Regions from separate parts of the Salinicoccus sp. CNSTN-B1 genome, predicted to be linked through region 2. Evidence: riboswitches for the same ligand, from Rfam matches in the RefSeq annotation. Region 2 holds a riboswitch; each other region holds the start of a gene.
What was found. Region 2 has a riboswitch for S-adenosylmethionine ahead of ACYF68_RS02890 (Na+/H+ antiporter NhaC family protein). Riboswitches for the same ligand answer to the same signal wherever they lie in the genome.
Positions count from the first base shown of each region.

Region 1 (10,441 bases), 1.1 Mb from region 2:
TACACGTTTAATATTGTATTTTTTTTCAGTGAATAATCTGCAAATAATCATTCCAATATAAAAAGAAATATTACCTTTATTAGAAGTTTCAGCTATTTTATAACTATAACCTTTATAATAATTATTATTTTCTTCTTTTAAAGACATATCGATTAATCTTGCATAAAATATTACACCACTTTTGTCCGGAGACTTTCTAGACATCCCCCATCATCACGGAATGTCGATAAAGATCAGCTTTTCTAATACTTTTAGAATATGCTTTAGACTTATTTTCTGATTTACTCAGATAATCCATTGTACTATCATAATATTTTACCCTTACATTAACTATCGAAATCACCTTTTCTCTACTTTAATTATATTTAGTATATACCAATTTTTAAATTACACAAAATTCAAAAATTAATGACCTCCTTTGAATTAAACACAAGTTCTTGAATTTATAATTAGTCTTCAAATCATAAATTTGAAAGTATATTAAAGTTAATAAATTTTATTAACCTCATATTGATTTAATTTAGCTATATTATCCTTTTTATTTTGACATAGGTTTTAGGTTAAGAGACTGTCAATAATTATGTATAAATGAAGGCATTCCTGTTCATGTAGTGTGCATTATCCGCTGAACATTTCAGCTAATTCTGCACGGGCCTGGTCAAAACCAATATGGCACCGTGTCGCAAATCGTTGGTTATATGCTTCAAATTGAGTGACCAGGAAAACAATCAAGGGCGTCCGCGTTCGTAAACTGCTCTTTGCGCTTACTGTACCGTTTGATCTGCTTATTGAATGACTCAATCAGGTTTGTGGCGTAGATGCTTCTCCTCATTGCTTCGGGGAAATCATAAAAAGTGAACAGATTCGGATTGGCTTTCAACGATTGCGTGATTTTGGCGTAAGATTTCTTTCACTTCTCGGTAAACGCGTCCAAAGCCTGCTAAGCGTCTGCTTTGTCAGTGGCACAATACAAGGACTTCAGGTCCTCACAGATTTCTTTGCGGTCCGATACACGAACCCTGTGAGAAATGTTGCGTGCAACGTGAATGAAATACGTCTGGTATTTCGCTTTTGAAAACACCGAATGAATAGAATACTGTCTTTGATGCCTGTGAGTCCATCAGAAATGAAGAGCAGGACGTCCGACACGCCCCGTGCATGAATGGCTTCAATCAATTCCTTCCAGACATGGGCAGATTCGGTCGGCGCGACGGTATAAGCCAGGACTTCTTTGGAATTATCTTCTCGAATGCCCACAGCGATATAGACAGCTTCTTTCGAAATCGTCCCTCTTTTACAGGCAGGAATGTCGCATTCAGATACACACATACCGCTCGGATAATGATCGCTGGCGGAATATCGCCACCTCTTCTGTGACCGCCTGAGTCATGTTTGAAATGGTCTGGGCGTATAGTGGTTCCCATACATCCGTTCAATCAGATGAGAGATCACAGATATCGTCACCCTTTTTTGAAACATGTGGATGACAAAGGATTCCAGTGTGTCATTGGAGCGCTTATAGGGCGCAACAGTCTGTTGCTTGAAGTCTCCGTTCCGGTCCCGGGGGATGGCGATCTCTAGGCCCCCGTATTCTATATGTAGGGTGCGGGAATAGGCGTCGTTTCTGGAGTTCCCGGGATTGAAACCCACGCGGTCATACCTTTCATAATCCAAGAACGCAGTCAGTTCGGTTTTAAGCAATGAGTTCACCGTCGTTTCCAGGTGCTGGGGAAGAATTCTGTGACATCTCCTTTTTTACTAGAGCTTGAATAATATCTGATGTAAAATGATTCATAGAGGTGTCCGCTTTTCTTAGATTCGGTCTAGTAACTTAATCTTACAAGAAAAGGACACCCTTTTTCTATTTATTCATTTACACAAACTATTTTACACTCTCTTTAAAAGGCCATGGGTATATTACAATATTAATTTGATCAGAAAATAATTATGCTCTCAATAATTTTAATCCTCTCCTATACCCACATAACTAAACTTTCCCCGACATTTCCAACACACATACCGCTTCTCATATCCCTTTAGCGGTTTCAAAATCATCTTCGTCGTCTCATCACATAAAAGCACTTCGGGATCATTGGCCAACGCCCGCGCGATACCGACACGCTGCTTCTGTCCGCCACTCAAATTTTTAGGATAGCTGTCCATCTTATCGCCTAAGCCCACAAGCGCCAGCAGCTCCTCAATACGCGATGGCACCTTCTTCTTATCGTAACTGCTCGCCTTCAACACAAATTCTATGTTCTGATAGACCGTTTTAGTTTCAATCAGATTGAATTGCTGGAATATCTTGCCGATCTTCTGACGTTTTATACGCAGGTCCCTCCCAGCCAACTTGCCTAAGTCTGTTCCATTAACATTGATGCTGCCGGTAGTCGGCTGCTCCAGCAAGTTGATCAGGCGCAGCAGGGTACTCTTCCCCGCCCCACTGAAACCGATCAGACCGAAGATCTCACCCCCACGAATGGAGAGGGTCGTCTTTTTCAAAGCTTCTATCCTTTCCCCTTTAACAAAATATTCTTTAGAGACATCGGTAATTTCAATAGCCACGCCACCACATCCTTTTTTTAATAAAAAAAGCCATCTGCTAAATGCAAATGGCTTAAAGATATCTATCTGCCAAGCATCAGCTTGTAGGATTTAGCACAGTGCCATAACAGCCTGTTGCTGAAGCTTCATAGGGCCCAATCCCTCCACTTCTCTAGATAAATGTATTTAATTGAATGAATTTCACTTTACTCTAGATAAATGAATTGTCAATATTTTAAAATAATCAATCTTCTAATAGAACAAAGTTTTAAATGTCGCCGATTGTAAAATTAAGCTAGACACATAAAAAGGTCACGCATGATACACTCAAAATGGTTTTCCGACCAAAGAAATCATAGGAGTGATCATGCATGACCCATACCCATATTACCACGGATGAACTGGTAATCATAGAAGCCCATTTCCATCACGACACACCGATTTCTCATATTGCGAAACGGATTGGACGTGCCCGTCAGACGGTTCATAATGTCATCGCATATCTCAGGGACGGGCACACTGCGTTGGACTATTACCAGCGCTATCAAGAAAACAAAAAGCGGTGTGGTAGAAAACGGATTGTCCTGCCAGCCGACCAACAGGCGTATATTGAAAAGCAGGTGGCTCAGGGCTGGACGCCGGATGTCATTGTGGGTCGGCAGGAAATGCGGATTGATTGTTCAATTCGTACGCTGTACCGGATGTTCAAGCGTGACATTTTTGATGCGGCCACATTGCCGATGCAAGGCAAGCGAAAACCAAATGGGCACCAGGAACGCCGGGGCCGACAGACCTTCAGGCGAAATATCTCTGAAAGAGCAGATGACTATCCCTCTTTCAATGAAGAATTCGGTCACCTAGAAGGCGATACCATCGTCGGTGTCCGTCACAAGAGTGCCGTCATCACGCTGGTCGAGCGCCTGTCAAAAGCCATTATCACCTTGAAACCCAAAGGCAGAACCGCACTGGATATTGAGGCTGCCATTAATACATGGTGCCAAGAGATGCCTAGAAACCTGTTCAAGTCGATCACCTTCGACTGTGGTAAAGAATTCTCCAACTGGCAGTCGATGAGTAATCGAAATGATCTATCCATCTACTTTGCCGATCCGGGCACACCATCACAGCGAGGGTTGAATGAACATTCAAATGGATTGCTCAGAAGGGATGGCCTGCCTAAAGATATGGATTTCAACACGGTCGACCAAGCTTTTACCTCATCGGTTGCCGCCAGAAGAAACCATATCCCAAGAAAATCATTGGACTACCGTACACCGTTGGAAGTCTTTTTGAGTTACATGGGTGACAAGGAACTGTCTAGCTTATTTTGACAAACGAAAATATTATAAATGCACCACTTTGTTTAATTTGGATTTCTAATTTTTATATTGTTAATTAGCCTCTTTCTAATATCAATCTCGTTTTTAGACCCTATGTATACACTCATTGCTTCAATAATGTTTAGTTCGTACCCTTCAATAACACCTAGATCTAATTGATCCTTGACAGAGGAGTAGCCTAAGTAACTAATCACATCATTCGTACTTCCTGGAAATATAAAAACGTTTACAATCTCACTTTCTTTATCCATTAAAGAGTGTCTATAAAAATATTGCTTTACTAAGTCCGACCATCCTGGCAATTTTCTCGGTGCATACTTTATTGTATAATATTTAGCATCGAGAATATAAAGTGTTTCATCTTCACGAAGCATTATATCAGGTATTTGAGAAGTTTCAGCGATATCCCCGGATACTTCCCAGTATGGCTTAGGCATTTTTGGAGTATCATCAGAGTCATTCTTAAATATACTTCTACAAATATCTTCCCATATCCACGGAAAATTGAATGTTATAATTTTAAAATTATTTCCAATACTATTTTTTCCGACTCCTAATAGAAATTCTTTTAACTTTAAAAGCAAAATAAGCCTACGCTCTTCATAACTTCTATTTATTTCCATGTCTAATAGATAAATTAATTGATTTATATCAATATTTAATTCTACATCATCTATATATGAATCAGTAACTCCTAAAAACCATCCGAAATTTTTGATACTTTTAGAAATAGCATATCGATGTAACAATTCTATCTGATGACTTATCTGTTTGTGATTTTTAGTTATTAAATCTAAGTAGATTGGCTGCCCATTCGATATAGTTGGGTAAGATTCTTTAATGGTCCTAGACCAATTAATATTATTACTCGAATTAATATTATTTTCTATTTCTCTAAATTGAATCAAACCATTTGCTTCGAAGTCCTCAATCAACCACATTGCAGCGGAAAGTATATTAGAATTGTCTCCTACACCTTCCCAAAATTCTGTTTTTAAATGTGGTAATAAATTCTCCTGATACTTATTAATAGTTCTCATTAAAATTTTAGCATGTTTTTTTAATATATCTGTATCATCCGCTAATGAATATCCCTTAGGGAAAATTATATAGATTATGTTTTTATTGATAAGCACTCCAGTACAATAAAAAATAAGCTTATCTTCTTTAAGGATACACAGTCCCTCTTCAAACCAACTCATATCTAATAAATCGTAATATTCATATTTTTCGTATTTTTCCAATTCTACAAAACAATGCAGATAATAATTTTCTTCTGAAAATATATAGTTATTCATTCTCATAATCTCTTTCGTTACTTAATTCTTCATGTTCTTCCTCTTCTAAAAATTCAAAATCAATTTTAAAAACGGGTTTTCCACAATTATAATCATTAATTAATTGAGACAAAGTGGTTATTTCATCTGCAAAGAAACTACTTTTTTGCATTTTAAATATGTCGTCCCATAAGTACATCAAAAGTTTATCTGATATCATTTCAGCTTTTTGGGGTTCACCTGGTTTTAAGAAGTAAGGGCCAATATGTCTATCTTCTCGTATACCTAAAGTTGCTAGCATATTATTTATTTTTGAAACAAATTGATGCCATCTAACAAACTGATTATTATATGGTACTAATTCATTTTTGTGAATTGCTTCATTTAAATTTATTGGCATATATTTAAATATCCATCTTCTCTTAAAAGCTGAATCCATTACGAATACACCTTGATCAGCACTATTCATGGTACCGATTAAATTTAAATTAGAAGGTAATTTAAATTCTTTGTCATCTTGGTTGAGGACATCTGAGTTTCTCAAGTATTTTAAAACTTCTAAATTTGATACCGAGTATATACTTTCACCAAATGAATCACGATCTAATAATTGAAACAAATCTCCAAAAACCGCTGGCGCATTAGCTCTGTTCATTTCTTCTATTATTAAATTAAACATCTCAGAAGAATTCTCTTTTTTTGCTTTTAATGCTCTTTCTAGTATTAGGGTAAAAGGGCCTGGAACAAATTGATAATTAATTAAAGGTTCTCCTTTTTGAAATTCTTCTCCATCTACTGTAAGAAGACTATAATTCGGATTACTTACCTTTTTGTATAAAGGTTCAGGCCTGAAACTCCCTACAAAATCATGATATGTATATTCTGGGTGAAAAGTTACTCTTGTACTGTTCTTATTAAAATAAATTTTGTTAGCTTCGTTGCTTTTCCCTGTTCCAGGGGCACCATATATAATCAAATTTTTTCCAGGTTCACTTGGAAATTCTTCGCTATCGAATACATCTTCTCTAGTACTATAATAATTTAAATGACTATTTAAATCTTCTGTAAGAACGGGCCTAAAAAAATAAATGAACTTATTTTCTTCATCGGTCTCCTCTCTAGTTATCTCCATTTGACTGACTCCTGGGACGACTATACTTCTTATAAGAGTTACAATAGGTTCTTGATCAGGTATATTTTGAGTGCGTATATAAAATCTTCCATTGGACGCCATATGTTTTTCCACATTAATATTTAACCTATTCTCATCACATTGCTTCAATTCATCTAACTTTTTCTTCCAATAATCTAAAGTAACTTCGCCACTATACTCTAGTCCATCAGGAGGAATAATATTTAGAATATATTCAAATTTCACTGTAAACATATATTTTTTTAAACCTTCAATATCAACTTTGTATGTATTGTCATCACTAAAATCATTAAAATAATTTTCGTATGTAGAATAGTTTGCACGAGTCTGCGTTAGAAAAATTGTTGCTCCTCCACTTGAAGTCTGCTTACCAACTTTTTTAAACTTCATAGGTGTTGTTGTATAGTAACTCGGGATAGATGGTCTTATACTTTCCATTATAAAAGCTCCTTTTAAATATTTGTAAACCTTCTTAAGTTAAGAAGGTTTACAAATCCAATATAAGTTGTTCTTCAATTTTTTGGGTTATGTCTTCTGATTTTAATATTTCTTTCAATATGTGCATTAGAACATCTACTACAATGGAGTTGCCACTTTGTCTATAGACTTGAGTATCTGATACTACTATCTTAAAATCATCAGAAAAACCCATTAGTCTCAAACATTCTCTTGGAGTTAATTTTCTTATTCTTCCTTTTGTTGTAACATAATTATCCACTCCAGCTCTGTGCATTTTGTGCATAGTAGATAATAAAGGTCTTGCAATATCTAAATCTATTTCCGGTCTTGAATAGAAATCTTTAGTGCCGCTTGCTAAAACGTAATTAACTAGTTTTTCTGATAAGAAATACTTTTCTGGAACATCTTCTCCCTCTACTTTTGCATAGTCGAATTTTTCAAAAATAAAATCACCATGCCAATTAAATTGTTGATTAGCTTTTTGACATAACATAATGTCACCATTTATTTGAGTATATTGCTTTTTGATATTTTTCTCTTTCGTTACAAAGTCTATTCCTTTTTTACCGAGATAATACTTTTCAGCCACATTGTCTAGTAGTAAATCCTGCATCTTAAGATTCAAAGGAATTGGGGAAGGCATTTTAAAATCAGCTTCATTATTTAAAAATCCAACAACAAACAAACGTTCCCTATTTTGAGGTATACCAAAATCTTTAGCATTTAGGACTTCATAATGCCATTTGTATCCTAGTTCTTCAAACACGTTTTTCATAATTGTCCAAGTATTTCCACCATCATGGTTTATAACACCTTTTACATTCTCATATATAAATACCCTCGGTTTTATTTCATCTACCAAACGTGCAAACTCGTAAAATAATGTCCCTCTCGTATCAGAAAATCCACCCCTTTTACCTACCATTGAAAAAGATTGGCATGGACTTCCCCCAACAAATAAATCGACTTCATTTTTATAATGTTTGCCTTCTATAAAACGGACATCCTGGTAAAAGTTTTCTTTATTGATGTTATAATTTGCAAAATAACTTTTTTCTACAAAATTAGTTTTCCTATTTTGATTATATAGTTTGTCAATAAATTTTTTCCTCTCATGTACAGTATTGCGATTGCTTATTAAAGTTTCAATTTCAGTTTCATCGAGGTCTAATTCTCTATCCCCATTATCACATGCAAAAACAATCTCATGAGGGATATTCATCCTATCTAGGGCGTGTTCAACGGCTCCTATACCACTAAAAACAGTAGCTAATCTAAGCATAACCCCCACCTTTCTTCCACAACTTATTATTTCTATTCTAACTTATAATGATAATATATTCTAGCTACTTAGCTTAGCATATGAATGATTCAATTAAAATAAAGGGGTTATTAATGGATCTTATTAAATTTACCTTTTAATTCAAATAAATTATAAAAGCAAACCGCATACAAGAAACACTGAACTTTTAACCTCACTTTACTCATTTTAATTTTAGCTCCTATCCTCATTAAATTTTTTCACATAACTAAACCTCCCCCGGCACTTCCAGCACACATACCGCTTCTCATACCCCTTCATATTTCTGCTGAATTGATACCTGCATTTCTTGCATTCATATAGATGACGGCGCCCTTTGAATTGATGGGTGCGTGTCTGAGATACGCCTAAACGGTTCAGTGTTTCTACAAATTCTGGATCGGAGTCTTTATATGGCTGGCCTTTAATAAATAACGCATAATGCACACACTCGTGGTAAAGGACATCCAAAATGACCTGTTCAGTATTGTGGGCAATGAAGTTGTGCGACATGATTATTTCCATATCGACCTTCTGGCGATTGCCCTGTATGTATTTGAGGCGAAACGCTCCAAGTTTCGATGTCATGCGCTTTGAGATTCGGATGGGAATATTAAGTTCTATGTTGAATTTACCCATTAAAAATTCATGTGCATAATATTTGAGTTCTTCTTGGGTCATACGTACAAGCCTTCCTTCAATCTTGATTGGAAATGATAAAAGGTCAGGATATCAAATATCCTGACCCTTTTCATTCTACAGCAATTCTTTTGCCAAGAGACGATAGACGTTTAATCTGGTTTCCTGGGAGTGTGGAATACTGACGATCATCGCCTCATCGAATCCATATCTTTCTTGTTCTTCCTTCAGCTGGTCTGCAACTTCTTTTGCCGAACCGACGATATGGAGTGGCCTGCGTTGCTCTATCTTCATTTTATCCATTTCCGTCAACGGATAGTCCTGTGCTTCCTCGGGTGTAAGGGGTGGCATTATCCTGCCTTGTGACAACATGAGTCCTGCAATATCTTGAGGGAGTGCCTGGAATTCCGCTTCTTCACGTGTTTCTGCAGTCGTCACCATATAGCATACATTGATTTCTGGCTGCTCCATGAAATCGGTCGGCTTAAAGTTCTGCTTATATGCATCCAATATTTCACGGCTCAATGCCCCATTGAAGAATTGGGCAAATGAATACCCAGCACCCATTTTAGCGGTCTCTACTGCACTGTTCCCACTCGAACCAAGCATCCATGCCTCAGGGAGGGTAACGTTTTGAGGAAATGCTGGTGTTGAGCCATAAAGTCTGCCTTCAGGTGTTTCATCGTTGATCAACTGAAGCGCTATTTCAACCTTTTCATAAAGGTTATCAAGTTCAGGACGTCTGCCCTGTGATAATGCATACATGGCGCTGCCGTCCCCACCTGGTGCGCGGCCTACGCCAAAATCAATCCTGCCAGGGGAGAATGCACTGAGTGTCTTGAATACTTCAGCCAGTTTCAGTGGTGAGTAGTGCATCATCATGATGCCGCCTGTCCCTATCCTGATGTTTTCGGTCTTGGCCGCGAGTCTGGCTGCAGTAATCTCAGGGGCTGAACTGACTACTGTGCCAAGCCCATGGTGTTCTGCCATCCACATGCGATGGTATCCGAGGGAATCGGCCAATACCGCCAGTTCCTCTGCTTTATGGAGGGCGTCCTTCCCGTTGTTGCCCTTAGTTACAGGCGCCTGATCCAATACACTTAATTTCATTGAATAACCCTTCTTTCTTTATATGGTGACCTAGTAATCGAGTAACCGGCTGAGCTCTTGTTCCCTTTTCAGTTTTTCTGGCGTAACATCATTTCCCACAGGGTCAATGACTGTAAGCCCTGAAAGATTATCGAGAACCTGTCCGCGGAATTGGCGCAGATAATTTTCGCGCAATTCCTTTTGCTCTTGCTGTTCGGTTGCCGTCAAACCTATCTGTTTCTTTTTCTGTGCCAGTTCATTGATCCGGTCGAGTCCCACTATCATATTTAACATCTTCTTTCATATTAGTTTTACTTTTTTATATATGCTCATATTGCACACTGCAACTTTTCTGCAGTTCTTTTTCAAGTACTTTGAAACGTTCGTTGTAATTCCCGGCACGGAGCTTTTCAGTCAGGTCGGCAACATTCTCGCGCTTCAACACACTTTTCCAGGATGCCTCGGCCTCACTCATCGTGTCCCTCAATATGCACTGCTCTGACGCCTCGATTGAGTCCATCATATTATCTAAGATGCCGCTCGATGTGTAGAGCGACTGACGGCCTTCAATCGCAGTATAGATATCATATATCCGAATGTCTTCCGGCAAGCGATTTAGTCTGAAGCCGCCTTTAGTGCC
Region 1 is NZ_JBTWMN010000004.1:1,556,666-1,567,106, forward strand. Features, by position in the region: gene ACYF68_RS09225 (hypothetical protein) at 1-204, opposite strand, end outside; partial or broken gene ACYF68_RS09230 (IS256 family transposase) at 704-1,710, opposite strand; gene ACYF68_RS09235 (ATP-binding cassette domain-containing protein) at 1,963-2,565, opposite strand; SAM riboswitch class I at 2,625-2,727, opposite strand; gene ACYF68_RS09240 (IS30 family transposase) at 2,916-3,875, shown strand; gene ACYF68_RS09245 (LlaJI family restriction endonuclease) at 3,908-5,182, opposite strand; gene ACYF68_RS09250 (AAA family ATPase) at 5,175-6,752, opposite strand; gene ACYF68_RS09255 (DNA cytosine methyltransferase) at 6,802-8,055, opposite strand; gene ACYF68_RS09260 (SprT-like domain-containing protein) at 8,269-8,754, opposite strand; gene ACYF68_RS09265 (LLM class flavin-dependent oxidoreductase) at 8,830-9,822, opposite strand; gene ACYF68_RS09270 (DUF896 domain-containing protein) at 9,853-10,086, opposite strand; gene ACYF68_RS09275 (RrF2 family transcriptional regulator) at 10,121-10,441, opposite strand, start outside.
Region 1: it holds a riboswitch for S-adenosylmethionine, as region 2 does, so the genes downstream of both, ACYF68_RS09235 (ATP-binding cassette domain-containing protein) here and ACYF68_RS02890 (Na+/H+ antiporter NhaC family protein) in region 2, are expected to answer to the same signal.

Region 2 (10,441 bases):
TGAGGATGAATATGTTGCTTTTGAATGTGCCACCGATGAATGACAGGAAGAAGATGATGAGGACGGTCGATAATCCGCCAAGAAAACTCATCAGGGGCAGAGCGAAGAGCGATTGTGTCATCGAACCACTGACGAACAGAATGTATAGTACAACCCCGAAGCCACTTCCGGCATTGACGCCGATGATTCCAGGATCAGCCAACCCATTTTTGGAAATGACCTGGAGTATGAGCCCGCTCAATGCCAAGGCCGCCCCGCAGACCAGCGTGATGATGATTCTCGGCAGCCGGAACTCAAACAGTACCAGTTTGATATCATCTCCTGCATGCCCAGCCATAAGATTGAATAGATCATCCACGCTTAGACTGTACGTGCCGGTCAGAAGATGGAGCACCACGATAGCCATAAGCAATCCGATGACCAGGATGAACTTTGTCCGATTACGCATATTGATCGCCCCGCTTCCTGATGATATAGATGAAGAATGGCAGTCCAATCATGGCAATGATTGCGTTGACGGGGGCCTCATTGAATATACGTGCGAGCATATCCGATATGGCGAACACCATCGCACCCGTCATACCGGTATAGATGATGGTGAAGCGGTGGAGATTGCCGAATATCATCTTGACGATATGTGGCACGAGTAGTCCGAGGAAGACGACATTTCCAACCATCGCTACCGCCATGCTTGCCAACATGATGGCAAGCGTCAGCGTAACGCGCCGATATAATGCCTGATTCTGACCGAGTGAAGTCGCCATTTCATCCCCAAACAACAGTATGTCGAGTTCTTTTGATAAAAACAGAAGCACCGCCGTCAACAGAAGCGCAGCCGGCAGGATGAGAGCTATGTTGGAGAGCGATTGCCCAGCTGCCCCTCCGGCCGTGAAAAAGGCGATGTACTGCCCTAGGTTGAAGGTGATGACAAGAAAATCTGTTACAGCGTAAAGCAAGAGACTGATCCCGGCCCCGGCAAGGATGAGATGCATTGGAGACTTTGAGCGGGTGACTGAGAGGATGACCATCCCCACCAACATCGCCCCAATGAATCCGGCACCCATCACTCCGATGAAGGGGAGTGCCGGCAGTGCGAGCGCGGCAACGATGATTGCGAGATTTGCCCCTGCATTGATGCCAAGTATGCTCGGCTCACTGAGGTCATTATGCGTCACAGACTGCAGTATCAGACCGGAGATGCTTATCATAAAACCAGCAACCAGAAGCCGCCAGTACTCTCGGCATGCGTATTTCATAGAGGATCTGATGGACCTGGTCGGTCATATCCAGATTGAAGATGACCTGCGCCACGGTCCCCAGGCTGTATGCATTGGTGCCATACATCATCGAGAGGAAGAAGGACAAAATAATACCCATCATAAAGATGGGTAGTGGGTACCATCTACGATCCATCCTGGACACCTTTTACCGTTTCGCAGAACAGTTCATAATCTGTCATGATCGGTTTTCCAGTTGCGGGATCGATGGCGATTGTACCATTTATATTGAAGACTTCGTTTAGGATATCATTCGTCAAGACATCACTTGGATGTCCACTTGTGATGATTTTCCCTTCATTCATTATTACTAGATGATCGGAGTACTTGATGGCATGATTGATGTCATGGAGCACCATGACGACCGTCTGCTTCGTCTCCTCATTCAACCTTTTGACGATGTTCAAGGTTTCCAGCTGGTGGTGGATGTCAAGATATGTCGTCGGCTCGTCAAGCAGCAGTACATCCGCTCCTTGGGCAAGCAACAGGCTGATCCATACACGCTGCGCTTGTCCTCCTGAAAGCTCGCTCATCATACGGCCTTCAAATTCAATGGCGCCTGTTTCCTTCAATGCCCAATCGATTATCTTATAGTCATCCGGCTTCAAACTCTGGAACCGCTTAAGATGTGGATAACGGCTGAAGCTGACAAGATCGCGTACTTTGACATCGTACTGCAATCTGTTCTTCTGGGATAGGATGCTGACCTTTTTGGCGATGTCCTTGGATTTCATCTGACGGATATCCATATCATTGATGTAGACCCCGCCTTCTTTTGCAGAAATGATTCTCGAAATCGTCTTCAGCATGGTCGATTTACCACATCCGTTCGGCCCTATTATGGTCGTAATCTTCCCTTCCATCAGTTCCATATCAATATCGTCCAGGATCGTCCGGTTATTAAGCTCGATTGTTATATCCTTCAGTTCTACACGCGTCATGTGAGACACCTGCCCATCATTTTTTCGTCAATTCTTCAACGATGACATCCAACTCGTGTTCGAGCGAATAGGGGTCGTTGTAATAGAATGTCGGAGAATCGAATTCGATTACCTGATCATTTTGAACAGCGTCGAGATTTTTCCACACTTCTGTTTCGCGGTATGCATTATCTGCACCGGAATCTCCCGTTCCGACAAATATATAATCCCCTGCATATTTCTCCACTTCTTCAGCCGATATCTTTTTCCACCCTGTCTCCACTACTTCTTCCTGAGTTGCTTCAGGGACTTCCATATCGAGCTCCTGATAGATGATTTCTGTACCGCGGCCCCAATTTGTACCGTAGACATAAATGTCTTTGGCAAACTGTTCCATGACTGTGGCGGTGGCGCCTTCAGGCACGGCTTCTTCAACTTTTTGTCGGGCTTCTTCCGTCTTGGAATCCCATTCTTCCAGCCATTTCTCCGCCTTGTCTTGATTACCTGTAATGTCTGCCAGTTCTTTATGGATATCCAGGTAGTTCCACTTCGCATAGTCGATTGGAATCGTTGGTGCCACAGATTTCAGTTTGTCGAGGTTCTGGTCTGAATTGAAGGCGATAATCAAATCAGGATTCAAGCTCATGACCTGCTCGACGTTTCCTTCCTCAATCAATTCTATGTCTTCAGTATAAGGTTTCAACACTTCACTTTCTGTAACGCGCTCATGCACGCCCACTACGTTCGCGTCCATCTGCATCAGATTGCCGAAATAGCTCGTCGCCAAAATGACGATGCGTTGGGGGTCTTCAGGTATTCGACCTCTTCGCCCGCATCGGTCGTATAGGAAACCATTTCTTTATCCTCTGTGCCGGATTCTGAAGTTTCTTCTTTCGCGTCAGATGTTTCTCCATTAGAGTCTGATTCCGAGGAGGTGCCGCCTCCGCATGCTGCCATCAACATTACAATGAAAACCATAAGTAATCCAAGCCTTTTCTTCATATATGTACCCGCCTATATCAAATTTTTAAGTGCTGTATATTGATAATCATTCTCAATGACTTTATAATAAATGACCAAGAAGCAAATTTCAATGACTAAGGGTGAAATATTATGAAAATTTCCGACACACTCATAATCGGAGGCGGGCCAGCTGGATTATATGCCAGTTTCTATGCAGGATTGCGTGGCATGAGCGTACAGCTCATCGATCATCACCCCGAACTCGGAGGAAAACTCAACATCTATCCCGAAAAGATGGTCTGGGATATCGGAGGCGTCGCGCCTGCGCCTGCCGACCAGATCCGCCAGCAGATGATTGATCAGGCAAAGACTTTCGATCCGGAAATCCATGTGTCTACGACATGTGAAGCAATCCATCAACACCAGGATTATTTCGAGGTGGCTACAGACAAAGGACCGCTATTCAGCCGCACGCTCATCGTCGCTTCCGGCCGGGGCATCTTCTCGCCCGTCAAACTTACAGTCGAAGGTGCGGAGTCTGGTGGATTCAGCAACCTCCATTATACAGTCAAGCGCCTTGATCGTTTCAAAGGACGTGACATCCTCATCTCTGGCGCCGGCAACACTGCCATTGACTGGGCAGAAGCGCTGTGCAATATCGCGTCATCCGTCACCTTGATCTACCGGAGCGAAGAGATGAAGGGGCACGAGGCGATGATCGCCTCCCTCCACCAAAAAGAAAATCTCCATATGTGTCCGCAGTGCCAGATCGACGCCCTCATCCCTGATGAGATAACAGAGGAAATTGCCGCTGCCCGCCTGTCCAACGGCCACATGATTGATGTCGACGATGTCCTGGTCAGCCATGGATATGAATCAAACTGCACATTCCTCGACGCGCTAAGGGGAAAAATTCCATTAAACGAGCACCAGATGATATTGACTGATGATATCGTCGATACACCTGTGCCGGGATTATTTGCATGTGGCGACCAGATCACCTACGACGATAAAGTACACCTCATTGCAGGGTGTTTTACAGAGGCGGCACAAGCCGCGAACCACGCCAAGAAATTCCTTCAATCCGATGCGCCGGCAGAAGGCATGGTCTCTTCCCATAACGATATATTCAAGGAAAAGAACAGACAGCTCATCAAAAACAGACGATGAAGGCCCGAGGCCCATCATATGGTTCCAGCCGCACACTATTGACACTCCAACTAAAAAAAGGTAGAGTGGATTAAAATTAAATCGAGAAATTTCTTATCCAGAGAGGTGGAGGGACTGGCCCTATGAAGCCTCGGCAACACCCAAGGGACTGTGCCAATTCCAGAAGCGTCATGCTTGAAAGATAAGAAGAGATATCATTGCCCTCTTCTTCCATATGTAGAGGGCTTTTTTATTTTCTCAGACCACCAACCATCTGGAGTGATAGATTATGACAAAAAACACCCGCGGTAATCCCCTCGCACTATTGCCCTGCTCGTTTTCGTACTGCTTTTCCTTGGAACCGGCATCGTGGCGCAGGACTTCTATGCCATGCCGATTACCGTCGCGGTGATCATCGCCATCATCGCCGCCATGCTGCTCAAGCCAAAAGAACGCCTGAACGATAAAATCGCTGTGCTCACCCGGGGTGCCGGACAGGAAAACATCATGCTGATGGTCATCATCTTCCTGCTTGCCGGCGCTTTTTCACAAGTTGCAGAGAATATGGGGGCCGTCGACTCGACCGTCAACTTCGGGCTGGCCTTTCTGCCAAGCAGCCTTCTGCTCGTCGGCCTGTTTGTGATTTCATGCTTCATCTCCATCTCGATGGGCACATCGACCGGTACGGTCGCCGCGCTGGTCCCCATCGCCGTCGGCATTGCAGGCCAAACCGACCTTGCTTTGGCGTTGACTGTGGCGACGGTCATAGGTGGCGCAATGTTTGGGGATAATTTGTCCATCATCTCTGACACGACCATCGTCTCCACCCAATCCCAGGAGGTGAAGATGGTGGACAAGTTCAAGACGAACTTTCTGATCGTCCTGCCCGGTGCCATAATTACGATGATCATACTATGGTTCATTTCGTCCGGCCAATCTGCAACTGCTGGAAGCGATGGGGGTTACAGCCTACTTAAGGTGTTACCGTATCTGCTTGTCCTCATCATCGCACTGATCGGCGTCAATGTACTGCTCGTGCTTTTGAGCGGCATCGTGTTTGCAGGAATTGTCGGTCTTGCCGACGGTTCCTATACAGTGACTTCGCTGATGGCCGCTGCCGGCGAGGGCATCGGTAACATGCAGGAGATTGCCGTCATTACGATACTGATCGGCGGCCTCATCGCACTGATCCAGCATTACGGCGGAATCGACTACCTGCTCCACTTCATTACGGACAGGATCCATACTAGGCGCGGGGCTGAGTTCGGCATTGCCACCCTGGTCAGCGTGACCGATTTGAGTACCGCCAACAATACAATTTCCATCATCATCACAGGCCCCCTCGCCCGTGACATTGCTGATGAGTACGGGGTCGACCGTAAGAAATCCGCCAGCATCCTCGATATTTTCGCCTCGGCATTCCAGGGCATCATCCCCTATGGTGCACAGATGCTTGCAGCGGCCGGGCTGGCCAGCATTTCACCCATTGCCCTTATACCGTTCGCCATCTATCCAGCAATGCTGCTTATCTCTGGACTTATCGCCATCGCCATCGGATTCCCAAAGAAGTTGAATTCCTGACGAAAATAAAGCAGCCCCTCCATGCGTCATCGACGTGCGGAGGGGCTGCTTTATTTTAGTGTTTTCCCATATTCAAGGCGACAAGGACCATCATTTTGACCCCGTCGCTGAAACTGTCTTCATCGATGCCGAACTTAGGGTGGTGGTGGGGATACTCCATATCCTTCTCGCGGCTGCCTGCACCAATGAAGGCATATGTCCCTGGAATCTTCTGTGAGAAAGCCGAGAAATCTTCTCCGCCCATAGCCATCGGATATTCAAAGATGGCTCCACCGAATTCCTCCACTGCAATCTCTCTGACCTGGTCTGTCATATCATGATTATTGATGACAGCAGAATAGCCGTAGTTGAAGGTGAAATTGAACGTCGCATTGTACATGCTGCATACACCTTCGATGGCTTTTTCCATCCGCTCTTTAACTAACTCCCGTGTATTTCCATCTATAGTACGGACACTGCCCTCAAGCATCGCAGTATCAGGGATTATATTTTTTGCGGTGCCTGCATTGAATTTCGTCGTAGAGATGACCACGGAATCCAAGGGGAAGTAATCCGCGAAACGATGCTCTGGAACTGGGCGACGATCTGACTGCCGATCACCACCGGATCGATTGCGTTTTCAGGCTGGGAGGCATGGCCGCCGCTCCCTTGGATCTTAAGCTCGAAAGTATCTGAATTGGATGTGACTGCACCGTTGGTGATGCCAATCTTGCCGGTTGGAATCGGTGTGAAAAGATGCTGGCCATAAATGAAATCGAGTTCATCGAAAAGCCCTGTCGCCACCATTTCGCGCGCCCCGCCCGGCGGCACTTCCTCAGCGTGCTGGAAAATCAGATAGATGGTGCCATGTAGCTGATCAACGTTTTTGCTCAACACTTTTGCTGCCCCGAGCAAAATGGCGGCGTGGCCATCATGGCCGCACGCATGCATCGTCCCTTCATTTTCAGACACAAAATCGATGTCTTCACGCTCTTCCTGGATCTCAAGCGCATCGATATCCGCCCGGAGGCCAATCTTTTTCCCGGGATGAGCACCCTTTATCACGCCGAGGACACTTGTGTCAGTCGGCCGTGATACTTCAATACCCCCATTTCAGAGAGTGCCTTTTCAATGTATCCACTCGTCCAAACCTTATGAAACGACACTTCCGGATGACGATGCATCTCCCTTCTCCATTCTTTGACTGCTCCCATAACTGCTTCTATCTGTTGATTGACATTCATTTCCATTTCTTCCTTGATATTTATTTTTCAGGCAAGTAGATTGGTCCATCAATACCCAGAGGGATGCCGATCAAATACCATACAATCAGCAGGATCGTCCAGGCAAAGAATAATACGATCGAATATGGCAGCAACGCTGACAGCAAAGTACCTAGTCCTGCGTCCTTGTCGTACTTTTGCGCAAAAGCCAACAGCAATGGTAAGTAAGGCAACATTGGAGTAATAGGATTCGTAAATGAATCCCCAATCCGGTAGAGCATTTGGGTGAAGGCCGGATCAAAGCCGAGCAGCATGAACATCGGAACGAAGACCGGAGCCAGTATTGCCCACTTTGCAGAGGCGCTGCCGATAAGCAGATTGATGAGGCCTGCCAGTAATATGAAACCGATGATGAGAGGGATGCCGGAGGCATTCGCCGCTTCCAGTAAGTTTGCGCCCTTTATCGCAATGATCGGCCCCAGGTTACTCCAGCTGAAATAAGCGAGCATCTGGGCGGCGAAGAAGACAAGCACGATGTAGCTTCCCATCGTCCCCATCGCCGAACCGAGCATGCTGCCGAAATCTTTGGTCGACCGGACGGTCCCCGCCTTCATTCCATAGACCAAGCCAGGCACAAAGAAGAAGATGGTCAGTATGAAAATGATCGAATCCATAAAAGGAGATTCCTGGATGATTGAGCCTGTCTCAGCATTACGGAAAATCCCATTTTCCGGCAACAGAAAAATCATGAATACAACGAAAGTCAGCAACGCAGAAATATTGGCCCACCGCAACGCTGTAATTTCTTTCTTTTCAAGGGGTTGATGATCAGCCGTCTCCATCCCTTCATATGTACCGAGGCGAGGCACCGTGATTTTCTTGGTTACGATATAGACGATGAACAGCAGGAAGAAAGTCGCAACTGCTGTAAAATAGTAGTTCATCAATATATTGCCTGTGTAATCCGGCGCAATCAGCTGGGCCGCAGGTTCTGTGAACGCAATCGCCAGCGCCTCCGTCATGCCTGGGATGAGGTTGGCGGCAAATGCCCCAGAGAGGCGGCATAAGCCATGACCAGCCCGACAAAGGGGTGATAGCCAAGCTTCATGACCACCATCGCCGCGATGGGTGGTAGGATGATCGGCGCTGCATCACCGGCGACATTGCCGAGTATGCCGACGAGGATAATGGCCGGGAGTATAAGCGCCTTCGGCGACACTTCGATCGCACGTTTCATTGCAGTCTCAAAGTAGCCTGATTTATCGGCGATGCCGATACCGATTATGACGACCAGCACCATGCCAAGTGGGGAAATTCACTGAAGTTCGTGATTGCTCCAGTGAATATGCGGACGATCCCCTCTCCATTCAGCAGGTTCACCGCTTGGATCGTTTCACCATCCGCTGGGTTTTCAGCTTCCCAATTCATCATGCCCCCAACGAATGATGCACCGAGGATGATGAACATGAGTATGATAAAGAGCACAATCGGGTCGGGCAACCTGTTTCCGACCCGCTCGACGATATCGAGAAAGCGGCTGAACAGGCCTTTCTTCTGATTATCTTCCATAAAACACCGCCCCTTCAGTTAGAATTTTTGACAATAGTTTCATTATTCCAAATATCAAAGGAAATCACAACGGTTATTTTAATATTCTAAAAATAGATGGTTGAGAAGATAACACCTCGAATATTCGAAGCCCTTTGGTAACCATCAGAATTATTCGATAAAAATTCAGTCTCAATGTTTGGACACCCCATTGTTGAGGTAAACATGTATAGAAACGTGTCGATTGTAAGGTCGGCACCAAATAACATAGGAGTGTGTTAATTTTATGACCGAGTACTCGAGGAAGATATTCTAAAGATGGCTGAGGAACAAAATGTGAGGTACATCAGGCTTCAATTCACAGATATTTTGGGTCACATCAAAAACGTGGAGATCCCTTCCCGCCAACTGGATAAGGCATTGGACGGAGAAATGATGTTTGACGGTTCTTCCATTGAAGGTTTTGTGCGCCTGGAGGAGTCCGACATGTATCTTAAGCCCGACCTGAATACTTGGGTCATCTTCCCTGGTCACAAGATGATACTAAGATCGGCAGACTGATCTGCGATGTCTACTGCATTGATGGACAGCCGTTCGAAGGAGATCCCCGTTCGAATTTGAAGCGTGTAGTCAATGAAATGCAAGAGATGGGCTATGACAGGTTCAATCTTGGTGCAGAACCGGAATTCTTCCTGTTCAAGTTGGATAAAGGCGGCCAACCTACAACCGAGCCAAGCGACGAAGGTGGCTATTTTGACTTGGCCGCGATGGATGACGGTGAGGAATGCCGTCGGGAAATATCACGTACACTTGAAGAGATGGGCTTTGATATCGAAATGTTCCACCATGAGAATGCCCAGGCCAGCAGGAGATCAGTTTCGAATACTCAGATGCAGTCACTACATCCGATAATATACAGACATTCAAGCTTGTCGCTAAAACTGTTGCCAGACGTTACAATCTGCATGCCACATTCATGCCGAAACCAATCGATAACCAGTCAGGCAGTGGTATGCACTACAATGTTTCATTGTTCAAGGATGGCAAAAATGCCTTCTATGATGAGAATGACGAATTCGGTCTCAGTAAAGAGATGCGCCACTTCATGGCGGGCTTGCTCAATCATGCTAGAGGCTATACTGCCGTGTGCAACCCGCTTGTAAATTCCTATAAGCGCATCCAATCAGGCTTTGAAGCACCGCGTTATATCGCATGGAGCGGACGCAACCGTTCACCACTCCTCCGCATACCTTCCACCCGCGGGGCTGCGACACGGGCGGAAGTACGTTCCCTGGATCCTTCCGCCAACCCGTATCTCGCGACAGCCGTCGTCTTGAATGCCGGGCTTGACGGCATCAAAAACGAAACCGAACTCGACACGCCCGTAGATGCAAATATCTATGAAATGACGAAGCAACAGCGGGAAGTCGAAAATGTAGAAGACTTGCCGACGACACTCTACACCGCACTTAAAGCGCTTAAAGAGGATACCGTCATCCAAGAAGCACTCGGTAATCACATATATAAGCAGTTCCATGACAACAAATCACTCGAATGGAAAATATACAGCGCACAAGTCACCGACTGGGAACTCAATGAGTATCTGAAGCATTACTAAAAAAGTGGAAACCGCCTATAAACAGGCAGTTTTTACTTGCATATATATATCTTAGTGCTAAATATCTTACTGATAAGATGATTCATGCTATAATGGAATCAAGGAAGAATTTTCATTTAAAGGAGGATCGTTTATCATGAAGCATTCTACATTTATCGAACTTATCCACATTTCGGAAATGCT
Region 2 is NZ_JBTWMN010000004.1:480,875-491,315, reverse strand. Features, by position in the region: partial or broken gene ACYF68_RS02925 (FecCD family ABC transporter permease) at 1-406, opposite strand, end outside; gene ACYF68_RS02920 (FecCD family ABC transporter permease) at 441-1,208, opposite strand; gene ACYF68_RS02915 (hypothetical protein) at 1,165-1,413, opposite strand; gene ACYF68_RS02910 (ABC transporter ATP-binding protein) at 1,403-2,218, opposite strand; gene ACYF68_RS02905 (ABC transporter substrate-binding protein) at 2,235-2,984, opposite strand; gene ACYF68_RS02900 (hypothetical protein) at 2,957-3,199, opposite strand; gene ACYF68_RS02895 (NAD(P)/FAD-dependent oxidoreductase) at 3,311-4,330, shown strand; SAM riboswitch class I at 4,421-4,518, shown strand; gene ACYF68_RS02890 (Na+/H+ antiporter NhaC family protein) at 4,679-5,890, shown strand; gene ACYF68_RS02885 (M20/M25/M40 family metallo-hydrolase) at 5,946-6,299, opposite strand; gene ACYF68_RS02880 (amidohydrolase) at 6,374-6,934, opposite strand; gene ACYF68_RS02875 (hypothetical protein) at 6,931-7,113, opposite strand; partial or broken gene ACYF68_RS02870 (AbgT family transporter) at 7,134-8,661, opposite strand; partial or broken gene glnA (type I glutamate--ammonia ligase) at 8,959-10,258, shown strand; gene ACYF68_RS02860 (MarR family winged helix-turn-helix transcriptional regulator) at 10,395-10,441, shown strand, end outside.

Region 3 (10,441 bases), 1.1 Mb from region 2:
CGACGGCCCTTTGCCCGTGCTGGGTCAAATCAGCTAATGTTTCTCCGTCTTCTTTCTTTTTGACTACTGTACCTGGTGGCACCTTCAGTACCATAGGCTCACTGTTTTTACCGTGGGCATTCGCACTCATTCCGTTACCGCCGCGCTTCGCTTTGAAGTGGCGCTGATAGCGGAAATCCATCAATGTCCTGAGTCCTTCGTCGACCTCAAATATGATGTCCGCACCATCGCCGCCGTCGCCGCCTGAAGGTCCGCCCATCGGAATATATTTCTCACGTCTATACGCGACGAGGCCATTTCCGCCATCGCCGGCTTTTATGAATATACCAACCTGATCTATAAACATAGTCTCACCCCTATCCTTAAAATATTATATCATATCGTACACCGCTCATTTAATGAAAAAGGACACCAGCTCTGCTGATGTCCACTCGTTCATTATTTCGCTTCGGTATAAACAGAAACGCGCTTTTTATCGCGACCAATACGCTCGTATTTTACAACGCCGTCGATCTTAGCGAATAGAGTATCATCTCCGCCGCGTCCAACGTTCTCACCTGGGTGGATTTAGTTCCACGCTGGCGGAAAAGTATGGAGCCGCCTGTTACATGCTGGCCATCTTGTCTTTTGGCACCAAGGCGTTTGGATTGGGAGTCACGTCCGTTCCTCGTTGAACCTACACCTTTTTGGATGCGAAGAATTGCAGATTGAGTTTAAGCATTGCTTTCACCTCACTTGAATGATAATTTGATGTTTTCACCGTATTCTTCTTCTATTGTTTTAAGTGATATGATCATGCTTTCCAATAGAGTCTGGAGTTTTTCATCATCTGGGTCCGTCACTTCGAAATTGAAGTAGCCGGTTGCCTCCTCCATATCGATTGAGGGATTTGCATCCGTCATATTGAGTATGGCGTTTACGGAACCGAAGACGACTGCCGAAGCACCTGCGCAGACGATGTCGCTGCCATACTCACCGAACATGGCATGGCCTTCCATATTGAAGGAAGTGACCTGTCCATCATCATTTATATGGAATTCTACATTAATCATTAGAAGTCTATCTTATCAACTGTCAGTTTTGTATATGGCTGACGATGACCTTGTTTACGCTTGTAGTTCTTTCTGCGTTTGAATTTCACGACGTCGATTTTTTTACCGCGGCCGTGCTTTTCAACTTTTGCGGCTACAGTTGCGCCTTCTACAGTAGGGGCACCAACTTTAACTGAATCTCCACCTACAAAGAGTACTTTGTCAAAAGTGAATGTGTCGCCTGCTTCTGCGTCGATCTTTTCGACGTAGATAGTTTGACCCGCTTCAACTTTAATTTGTTTACCACCCGTTTCGATAATTGCAAACATACTTACACCTCCTAATATAAAATAAGACACGCCATCTGCAGGTGGATAGTAATCGCTTGAACCTGCAACTGAGCGGTTGATGTTTACATTATCACCAACCTCTGCATTATACCAGCAGCAGATGGTGCTGTCAATCCTGCTTGAGGAGTTCCTTCCTGACCCTAGCGACTTTGCGTGCCACGACAAAAACAATCAAAAAGAGCAGCGCATTGATGAGCATGCTCGGCACCGCCCTGAGGGCCGCATAATCAAACAATGGCATATTGATCATGCCGAGTACAGAAAAGATTGCATATATATAGGCATCGTAGAAGAAAATCAGCAGGAGTACGACAAATGCCATGGCGACGAAATCTCTATGGAAGACCCGGAAGGCGGTGTGCATAAATACAACGAACGCCACCATTCCGAAGGTATGTATGCCATAGAGGGACCCTATGTAGATGTCGAGCATTACTCCGAAGACCACCGCCAAAAATATTCCCATCCTTGACCCTACATAGATCGACAGCAGCAATATGAAGATAAGCAGGGTGCGGGGCACAAAATAGACCGTCACTCCACTGATAGACGCCGGACTGAATTCTGCAAAGGTAAAGTCGATATACATGAATAGGAATGCACAGAGGAAAATCATAAGTGTTCTCATATTATTCCTCCATTGACTCCGGATTTCTTTTGATGACATGGACAAGGTCGATATCATCCATATTACTGTTCAGCTGCACATAGGCATTTTGACTCAAACCATACTCGTCGTTTTCGACTTCAACTATTTTGCCAATGATCAGACCTTCCGGCAGGCTCCCCACCAGACCGCTCGTGAAGACTTCATCGCCGCGTTCAAGCCCGCTGCGGTTTTTAATGTTCTCGACCACAAGCAGGTTGCGTTCATCATCAAACCTGCGGATATTGCCATATGCTGTATCATCTTCATGGGTAACTTGAACTGAGAGGTTATTGCCTGCTGACGAGGTCGTCAGCATTTCGACATAGCTTGAGCCGCCGTTAGCCCTGACTACGGTCCCCACCAGGCCTTCGGTGGTCATCACCGCCATGCCTTCCTTTATGCCGTCCGATTCCCCTTTATCAATGGTGAAGTTATCCATCCACTGGTCAGGTGACCTTGAGATCACACGGGCGTCGACACTTTCGTAGGAGCGTCTGGAACTGACATCCAGAGTTTCCCTCAATTCCTCGTTCTCCGCTTCAAGACCTTCTAGATCTGCTTGCATCTGCGGCAGCATTTCAAGCTGTGCATGTAGTTTCTCGTTCTCTTCAACAGCATTGAAACTGGCGGAGATCTTATTGATGATGCCACCTATGAATCCGACCGGCGCGTCTATGACGACTTGCGAACCTGCTGTCAGATCGCCGGTGAACTGCTCCGCCTTAGTGACGGAATTCCGATCCGTCATCGAGAAACCTATTAGAAGTATTAATACAATAATGCCAAAAAGTATGATCAGCATACGATTACGGTTGAAAAGCCTGTTCACGATCGAGCGCCTCCATTGATTGTTGATATCTGATTAAAAGAATACCACAATAAAGCACTGCTGATAAAGGATATGTAAATAAAAAGGAGAGGCCCGAGGGGCCTCTCCATAACAGATAAGATAATAATATATATGATATCTAGAACAGTAAGTATACATGTTCTATCAAAGGCTTTGTAGATGACATAATCATCAACAGCCTGTTATGTCGTTTTCATTACAATTATTATGTTACATGTTTAATTGTATGCTTTCAAGGGGATAAAGGAGATTATTTAATGTAAAATGCCATCTTTCCATAAATTCTGAAGCTTTTTGAAGCGTTCGACCACTTCTTTCAGCTGGGTGTCTTCCACAGCAAGGGATATGCGGATGTAATATTTTCCGCGCGAGCCGAATGGAATTCCCGGAGTGACAAGGATGGAACATTCATGGAGCAGGTAGGCTTTAAACGTCTCTCCATCAAACCCCTCCGGCACACGGATCCAGCCGAATATCCCCCTTTAATCGGATTGATTGGAATACCCATATCCAATAATGCTTCTGTGACCAGATGGCTCCTTTTGGAGAAAGTATCCTCCTGGACGGGCAGAATATCCCGGCATGTCGGAGTGCTGCTGTAGATGCCTCCTGCACCACGCCCCACATGCCCGTTTGTGTATGGTCCTGATAAGTGTTGATTGCATTGATCATTTCCTTATTTCCTACAGCAAAACCCGAACGGAATCCAGACATGTTGAACCCTTTCGAGAGGGAATATATTTCAATCGCACAGTCAAGGCTGCCTTCACTCTGGAGTATGCTTGGGTGTTTCCCATCAAATGAAAACGGGGCGTAGGCAAAATCATGGAGGATGCAGGTGCCTGTCCCTTTAAATCGCTCTATCGTACGATCGAAAAATTCGCGGTCCGCAACTGCGCCAAGGGGGTTTGAGGGATAATTCAAGTATATCAGCCGCGCATTTGCCTGCTCCTGGTCATCCAATGCATTGTAATCCGGCAGATAGCCGTTTTCTGCAAGAAGCGGCAGATCATATACCACCCCTTTCGCCAATTCAACACCGGCTGTATAATCTGGGTAGCCTGGGTTCGGCAGATAGACGCCTTCCCCGGCTCGATAAACATCATCGGAAACTGCACCAGGGCACTCTTGGTGCCGTACAGCAGTGCGATATTATCCGCTTCCAACTCCACCCGTACTCACTCTTATAGAAATCGATGATCGCATCCTTGTATGACTGTTTCCCCCGAATTGCCCGTATCGCTGGTTTTCCGGCTGATAAAGGGCTTCTGCCGCTCGCTTGAGGATGGGTTCAGGGGTCTCGGCATCTGGGATGCCAACTGCGAGATTGATCAGCGGAAGGGGACCAGATGGTGCCTCCCCGGCCATAGCCGTCTTGAAATAACTGTCAGGAATGCTCGAGAGTAGTTTATTCATCTTCATTCTCCTTCTGGTTTATCGAATCCTTTGAACTGCTCGTCTATCGTCTGTTTGAAATGTTCCGACTTAACAGCTTCGATGAGGTCTTCTGCCATTTTGCTGTCTTTATCCGAAGCATTTACGACAATCTGATTCCTGTAATTCTCATTCATATCTTCAAGCTGGAGCGCATCGGCGAGATCCATTCCGCTTGCCAGCGCAAAGTTCCCCGGCACGAGCGATAATCCGATCTGATCGACACTTCTCGGCAGCTGCCCTGAATCCTGGTAGACGAATTCCAGATTTTTATTGTTCTTTAATATATCCTTCTCTTCTATCGCAAGTAGGTTTGCATCTTCTGCAACCTCAATCAGACCGGCATCCATAAGCGTCTGGAACCCCCTCGAGGAATTGACGGGATCTAGAGGCAACGCCACTTCACTGCCGTTTTCTATTTCATCCAATGAATCATATTCGCTGGAATAGAGTCCCATAGGCGCAGTCGGCACTTGTATGAGGTTATGGAAATCCGTCCCGTTCTCCTTATTGAAGTCAGCCATGAACGATTTGTTCTGATAAAGGTTCGCGTCCAGATCTCCATTATCTAAAGCATTGTTCGGTTGGATGTAGTCGGTGTACTCCACAAGCTCCACCGTGTAGCCTTGTTCTTCCAAGGCCGGCTTCAATGCAAAGTTCACCATGTCGCTGTAGGGACCGGTGGAAGCGCCGATCGTGATCACTTCCCCCTCCCCTTCGTAGAGCAGTGCGCTGCTTCCTATGATGACAGCAAGTGTTGACGCAAGGAATATCAGTATCCCACGCATATCAGTTCCTCTCCTCTCTTTGGCTCAAATAATCCCCGATTATCTGGATGAGTTGGACAATTATAATCAGAATGACGACAGTCGCGATCATCGTCACGGTGTCGTAGCGGTAGTACCCATATCGTATCGCAAGGTCTCCGATGCCGCCCCCGCCGACGACACCTGCTGTGGCGCTGAAGGCGACGATGGTGATGATCGTCAGCGTAATCGCCTGGGTGATTCCCCGCTTCGCTTCCGGAATCAACACATCCGTAATGATCAGCCAGAGTGATGCGCCCCCGGCAATGCTCGCTTCAATCACACCTTTATCCACTCCATTGAAGCTTGTCTCCACCAGTCTCGCAAACAGCGGAATGGCAGCTAAAGAGAGCGCCACACTGGCAAATACCGGCCCGTGGGAACTGTTTGTCAGCCAAGTCGCAATCGGCATGATCGCCACAATCAATATGATGAAAGGGAACGACCGGATCACGTTGGTCAACGCCCCCAAGAACTGGTTCAGCGGTTTTATTCTATAGAGCAGCGGATTGGCGGTCACATACAACAATATACCGAGCGGGAGCCCAAGCAACACCGCAAAGAATATGGATATCGAGACCATCAGGGTCGTTTCGAGCAGTGCCCGGTATAACAGCGGTGTAATTTCTATCAGTCTATCCATATATTTCAGCCCTCTCTATTCCTTTTGAGTCGTCGATGAATTGCTTCAATCTAGTGACCTCTTCCTGTCTGCCTTTGATGTGGAGCATCAGAAATCCAAGGGGCATATCCTGGATGTATTCGATTCTGCCGTTCAAAATGCTTATATCGCAGTCAAAATGACGGTAGAGTTGGTTTACATAGTTCGCTTCCGCATGTTCATTCAGGAATTTGATGGTGATCACTTCAGACTCGCTGTTCAGTTCGATGTGCGGGGGATAATGAAATCATATATATCCTGAACAAACCCCTTCGTCACTTCGTGTTCTGGATGGCTGAAGATCGCGTAGACGTCATCCATCTCCACAATCTCCCCTGCCGTCATCACGCCCACACGGTCAGCAACCTCTTTGATGACCTCCATCTCATGGGTAATCAATACAATGGTGATCCCCAGCTCCTTGTTGATCTTCTTAAGCAGTTTCAGAATCGTCTTTGTCGTATCAGGATCGAGCGCGCTCGTCGCTTCGTCACATAGAAGCACTTCAGGATCATTGGCCAGCGCCCGCGCAATACCAACACGCTGCTTCTGTCCGCCACTTAAATTTTTAGGATAGTTGTCCATCTTGTCGCCTAAGCCCACAAGCGCCAGCAGCTCCTCAATACGCGAGGGCACTTTCTTCTTATCGTAACTGCTCGCCTTCAACACAAATTCTATGTTCTGGTAGACAGTTTTAGTTTCAATCAGATTGAACTGCTGGAATATCATGCCGATCTTCTGACGTTTTATACGCAGGTCCCTTCCTACCAACTTCTCCAAATCCGTTCCATTAACATTGATGCTGCCGGTAGTCGGCTGCTCCAGCAAGTTGATCAGGCGGAGCAGAGTACTCTTCCCCGCCCCACTGAAGCCGATCAGACCGAAGATTTCTCCCTCACGAATGGAGAGGGTCGTCTTTTTCAGTGCTTCTATCCTTTTCCCTTTAACAAAATATTCCTTAGAGACATCGGTAATTTCAATAGCCACGCCACCACATCCTTTTTATATTAAAAACAAAAAGCCATCTGCTAAATGCAAATGGCTTAAAGATATCTATCTGCCAAGCATCAGCTTGTAGGATTTAGCACAGTACCATAACAGCCTGTTGCTGAAGCTTCATAGGGCCCAATCCCTCCACTTCTCTGGATAAATGTATTTAATTGAATGAATCTCACTTTACTCGAAACATATTGAATTGTCAATATATTGACGATTGTAAAATTAAGCTTGACACTTAAAAATAGTACGTATGACATACTCAAAATGGTTTTCCGAGACATCTCAGATTGCTAAACGACTTTGCCGCGCCTGGCAGACAGGTTTCATGGTTCAATATCTCATAAAAACCAAATGACTATCCACATTTAATAATGAATTCAACCATCTGAAGGGGGACACCATTGTCGGCGTCGGTCATGAGGGTAAGTATTTTAACATGATTGACTAAGCTTTTATCTCATCAATTGACACCAGGAGAAACCATATCCTCAGAGAAAAATTAGACTACCGTGCACCTTGAATTAGCACTCCGAAAATCAACTCATTAAGTAGTCAATGTGCTAATATACGCTCTCAGTCTTTCTAATTCTTCTTCCACCTCTTCTATATATAGTTTGCATTCTAAATTATGCTCTCTTTCATCTCGCACTTTTTTAACACCTGCATTAGCTATAAATCCTTCGTTTTGTAATTTTCTTTCTGATTTTCCTAGCAACCATTCCATGTGTTCTAAATCATGCTTTAGTTTTGTTATACTTGTTTCAGGATCCATATCATTTATAAATTTTTTAATAGCTTTATAAATATTAGACACCTCATCACTGTTTTTTGAATGAACAAAATTAAAGCTATGCTCGTCAAAACTATGATGCTCTTGGTTTTGAGCATTCCAATTAATTAAATCATTTTTAATTACTTGTAGATTTTCATTACCTCTAAATTTTTCACTTAGCCTCGAATAAATACTTTCTAATGAAGTTTGTAAAAGATTCCCTTTATTTACATTACTAAATTTAGCTGTTAATTCCAAACTGTTATCTACGCAATATTTAGTCGCTACAGTTTCAAACCAAATTCTACAATAAATAAGGGCTTGACGTATATCATACTTTTTCAATGCCTCTCTAATTTTAGAATCAAAACCAACATTATACTGAATTATAACCGAACCGTGATTTGAGTAATTTATTATATAACTTATATTGTCAACATTTTTTTTATCAATTGAGGAGCTGTACTCATTACAAAATCTCTCCCAAAATAATCTATCATGTGTTGTAATTATTAATTGAGTAGTTTTTAAGTAGTCATCATTAAACATCATTTTTATTATATTTGCACGATGGTCACTGTCTATAGCGTTTACAACGTCATCAAAAATTAAAAAAGGCACTTTGTTATTTTCTGCTACAGCTAGCATCAATGATAAGCCTAAAGTTCTTAGATGTCCTTCACTAAAACAAGAATGAGCATCTACTTCTACATCGTCTTGGGCATTTTTAACGTATATCTTATAATTATCATCTATTAGTTGAAATCTCACTCCAGTTATTTCTTCAAATGAACTATCTTCGCTGTTGATTTGTGTATAATACTTTAGAATTTTCCCTCAATATCTTCAATCCTTTCACGTTCTAATTCTAGTTTAAATTGATTTATATCGCGATAAAAATGTTGATATTCCACCATGATGTCTTTAAGAAACCTATTATGTTTCTCTTCTTTTTAAATTCTTGCTTTAAATGTTTTTCTTTATTTGTAAAATCTTCTAATGAACTTTCCAATCCTTTTAATTTATATTCAGCACTTTCTAATTGTGTTTTATAAGTATTTAGTTCAGTTATCTTACTATTTATTTCAGAAAGGCTCTTCTTTAATTCTTTGATTACTGTCTCTCCCTGTTTAACCTCTTCAATAACTCTTTTTAGCTCTGAGAAATAATTTGTAATAGATGTTGAGTTTTTCTTTAGATTATCTAGAAATATTTTTATGTAATTTATACGATTATAATAACCATCCTTTTCATTCAAATAATATAGTAAATTCTCCAATTCTTCTTGTTTAAGATTTTCGAAGGATTCTGAGTTGTTTTTATAACCGTTAACATAGCGTGCAATAATCTCGTAAGATTCGTTATTTAAATCTGCTTCTAATTTTTTTTTCTCTTTTTCGAGGTCAACTATATCTTTTAAATGTTCTAACTCTTTTTCTGCTTTTTGCAATGGATGAACATTAGTACTTTTTATAGGAGTCTCACATGCAGGACATTTTTCATTTTGTTGATCTTCAAAAATGCTTTTTAAGTTTTCGTAAAACGATATGTGATTTATTTTTAAAACTTCTTCGGTAAACTTTTTAGCCAGATTTTCATATCGCTTATACTTTGTTACTACTTTATTAATCTCCCGTTCAGCTGTTTCATAATCTTGATCTACAATTTTATTATGCTTTAACACATCTATTTCCTTTTCTTTACTCTCATAATTATTTTTTTGAGCTTCAATTAAATCATCTAATTCTGACGGATTAATACGATACTTCTTATAGATTAAATCTTTTATATTTTGTAACTCTTTTTCCTTATCTTCCTTTAATGTTAAGTTCGCAACATTTTCATGGCGAAGATTTTCTAAATTTGTTTTGCAATCATTTTTTAATAAAGGAGTAAGATCGAAACTTTTTGGCATAACAAATGAGGAAACCAAATTATCTAACTCCTCTAACCCCAACAAACTAGCTATTATATCCTGCTCCTTAACCCCTGTGTCTCTTGATCCTAATAATGCAAATTCTTGTAACCTGTTTTTTTCAACAAAGCATATTTGATAGTATTCTTTTTCCATTTCAGAAAGATTACTTGCTGAAAATTCTGAATCACGAAAGTTTATTCTGACATTTGGTTTCTTATTATTTCTTTTAATGTAATTATTAACTTTTATATTTCTTCTTTTTGCTTCTTTAACATTTGAAGTTAGTTTGTATTCAAAAGCTTCACAAAACGAAGTCTTTCCAGGATCCATTTGGTCCAAAAAAGATATTTTTTCGTCTGTCTAAAGGCATATAAATACCACTATCCTCCTCACTTAATGACCCAAATCCTCTAAAGTCACTAATTTGTATTGACTCAATGGAGGGATAACTAGCCTGTTCAAATGTTTTTTGACTTGTCGTGATTCTACTCAGTATTCTTTTTCCTATAATTATTTTTTTATTAAGCTCTGTTTCATTTAATTCAAAATCACTTAATTCTTCTTTTATTTTATTACTTAATTTCCCTTTTTCTTCTATATTTTTATAAACAGACCAAAGTATAAACATATATGAATCAGGCTTTTGGGTATGATATCTTTTTATGAATTCCTTGAAATAAACACGACTCATTTCTACACCTCTTAATTCTCTTATATTTTAATAAAGCATACACTAGAAGAGTTATATAGATTATATTTTTTGTCAAAATAAGCTAGACAGTTCTTTCTCACCCATATAACTTAAAAATTTTGATAATGTTTGATACTTCAATAATTTTCTTGGGATATGTTTTCTTCTGGCTACAGCCAAGGAGTTAAAAACTTGATGGATTGTTTTGAAGTTCATTTCTTTAGACAAACCATCTCTTCTGAGCAATCCATTTCAGGGTTCACTCAGTCTCAGCTGTGAT
Region 3 is NZ_JBTWMN010000004.1:1,544,910-1,555,350, forward strand. Features, by position in the region: gene cgtA (Obg family GTPase CgtA) at 1-346, opposite strand, end outside; partial or broken gene rpmA (50S ribosomal protein L27) at 439-721, opposite strand; gene ACYF68_RS09170 (ribosomal-processing cysteine protease Prp) at 732-1,052, opposite strand; gene rplU (50S ribosomal protein L21) at 1,052-1,360, opposite strand; ribosomal protein L21 leader region at 1,375-1,448, opposite strand; gene mreD (rod shape-determining protein MreD) at 1,491-2,009, opposite strand; gene mreC (rod shape-determining protein MreC) at 2,011-2,859, opposite strand; partial or broken gene ACYF68_RS09190 (aminotransferase class I/II-fold pyridoxal phosphate-dependent enzyme) at 3,135-4,302, opposite strand; gene ACYF68_RS09195 (MetQ/NlpA family ABC transporter substrate-binding protein) at 4,299-5,102, opposite strand; gene ACYF68_RS09200 (methionine ABC transporter permease) at 5,104-5,763, opposite strand; partial or broken gene ACYF68_RS09205 (methionine ABC transporter ATP-binding protein) at 5,756-6,768, opposite strand; SAM riboswitch class I at 6,832-6,934, opposite strand; gene ACYF68_RS09210 (hypothetical protein) at 7,325-8,323, opposite strand; gene ACYF68_RS09215 (hypothetical protein) at 8,436-9,809, opposite strand; gene ACYF68_RS09220 (hypothetical protein) at 9,772-10,161, opposite strand.
Region 3: it holds a riboswitch for S-adenosylmethionine, as region 2 does, so the genes downstream of both, ACYF68_RS09205 (methionine ABC transporter ATP-binding protein) here and ACYF68_RS02890 (Na+/H+ antiporter NhaC family protein) in region 2, are expected to answer to the same signal.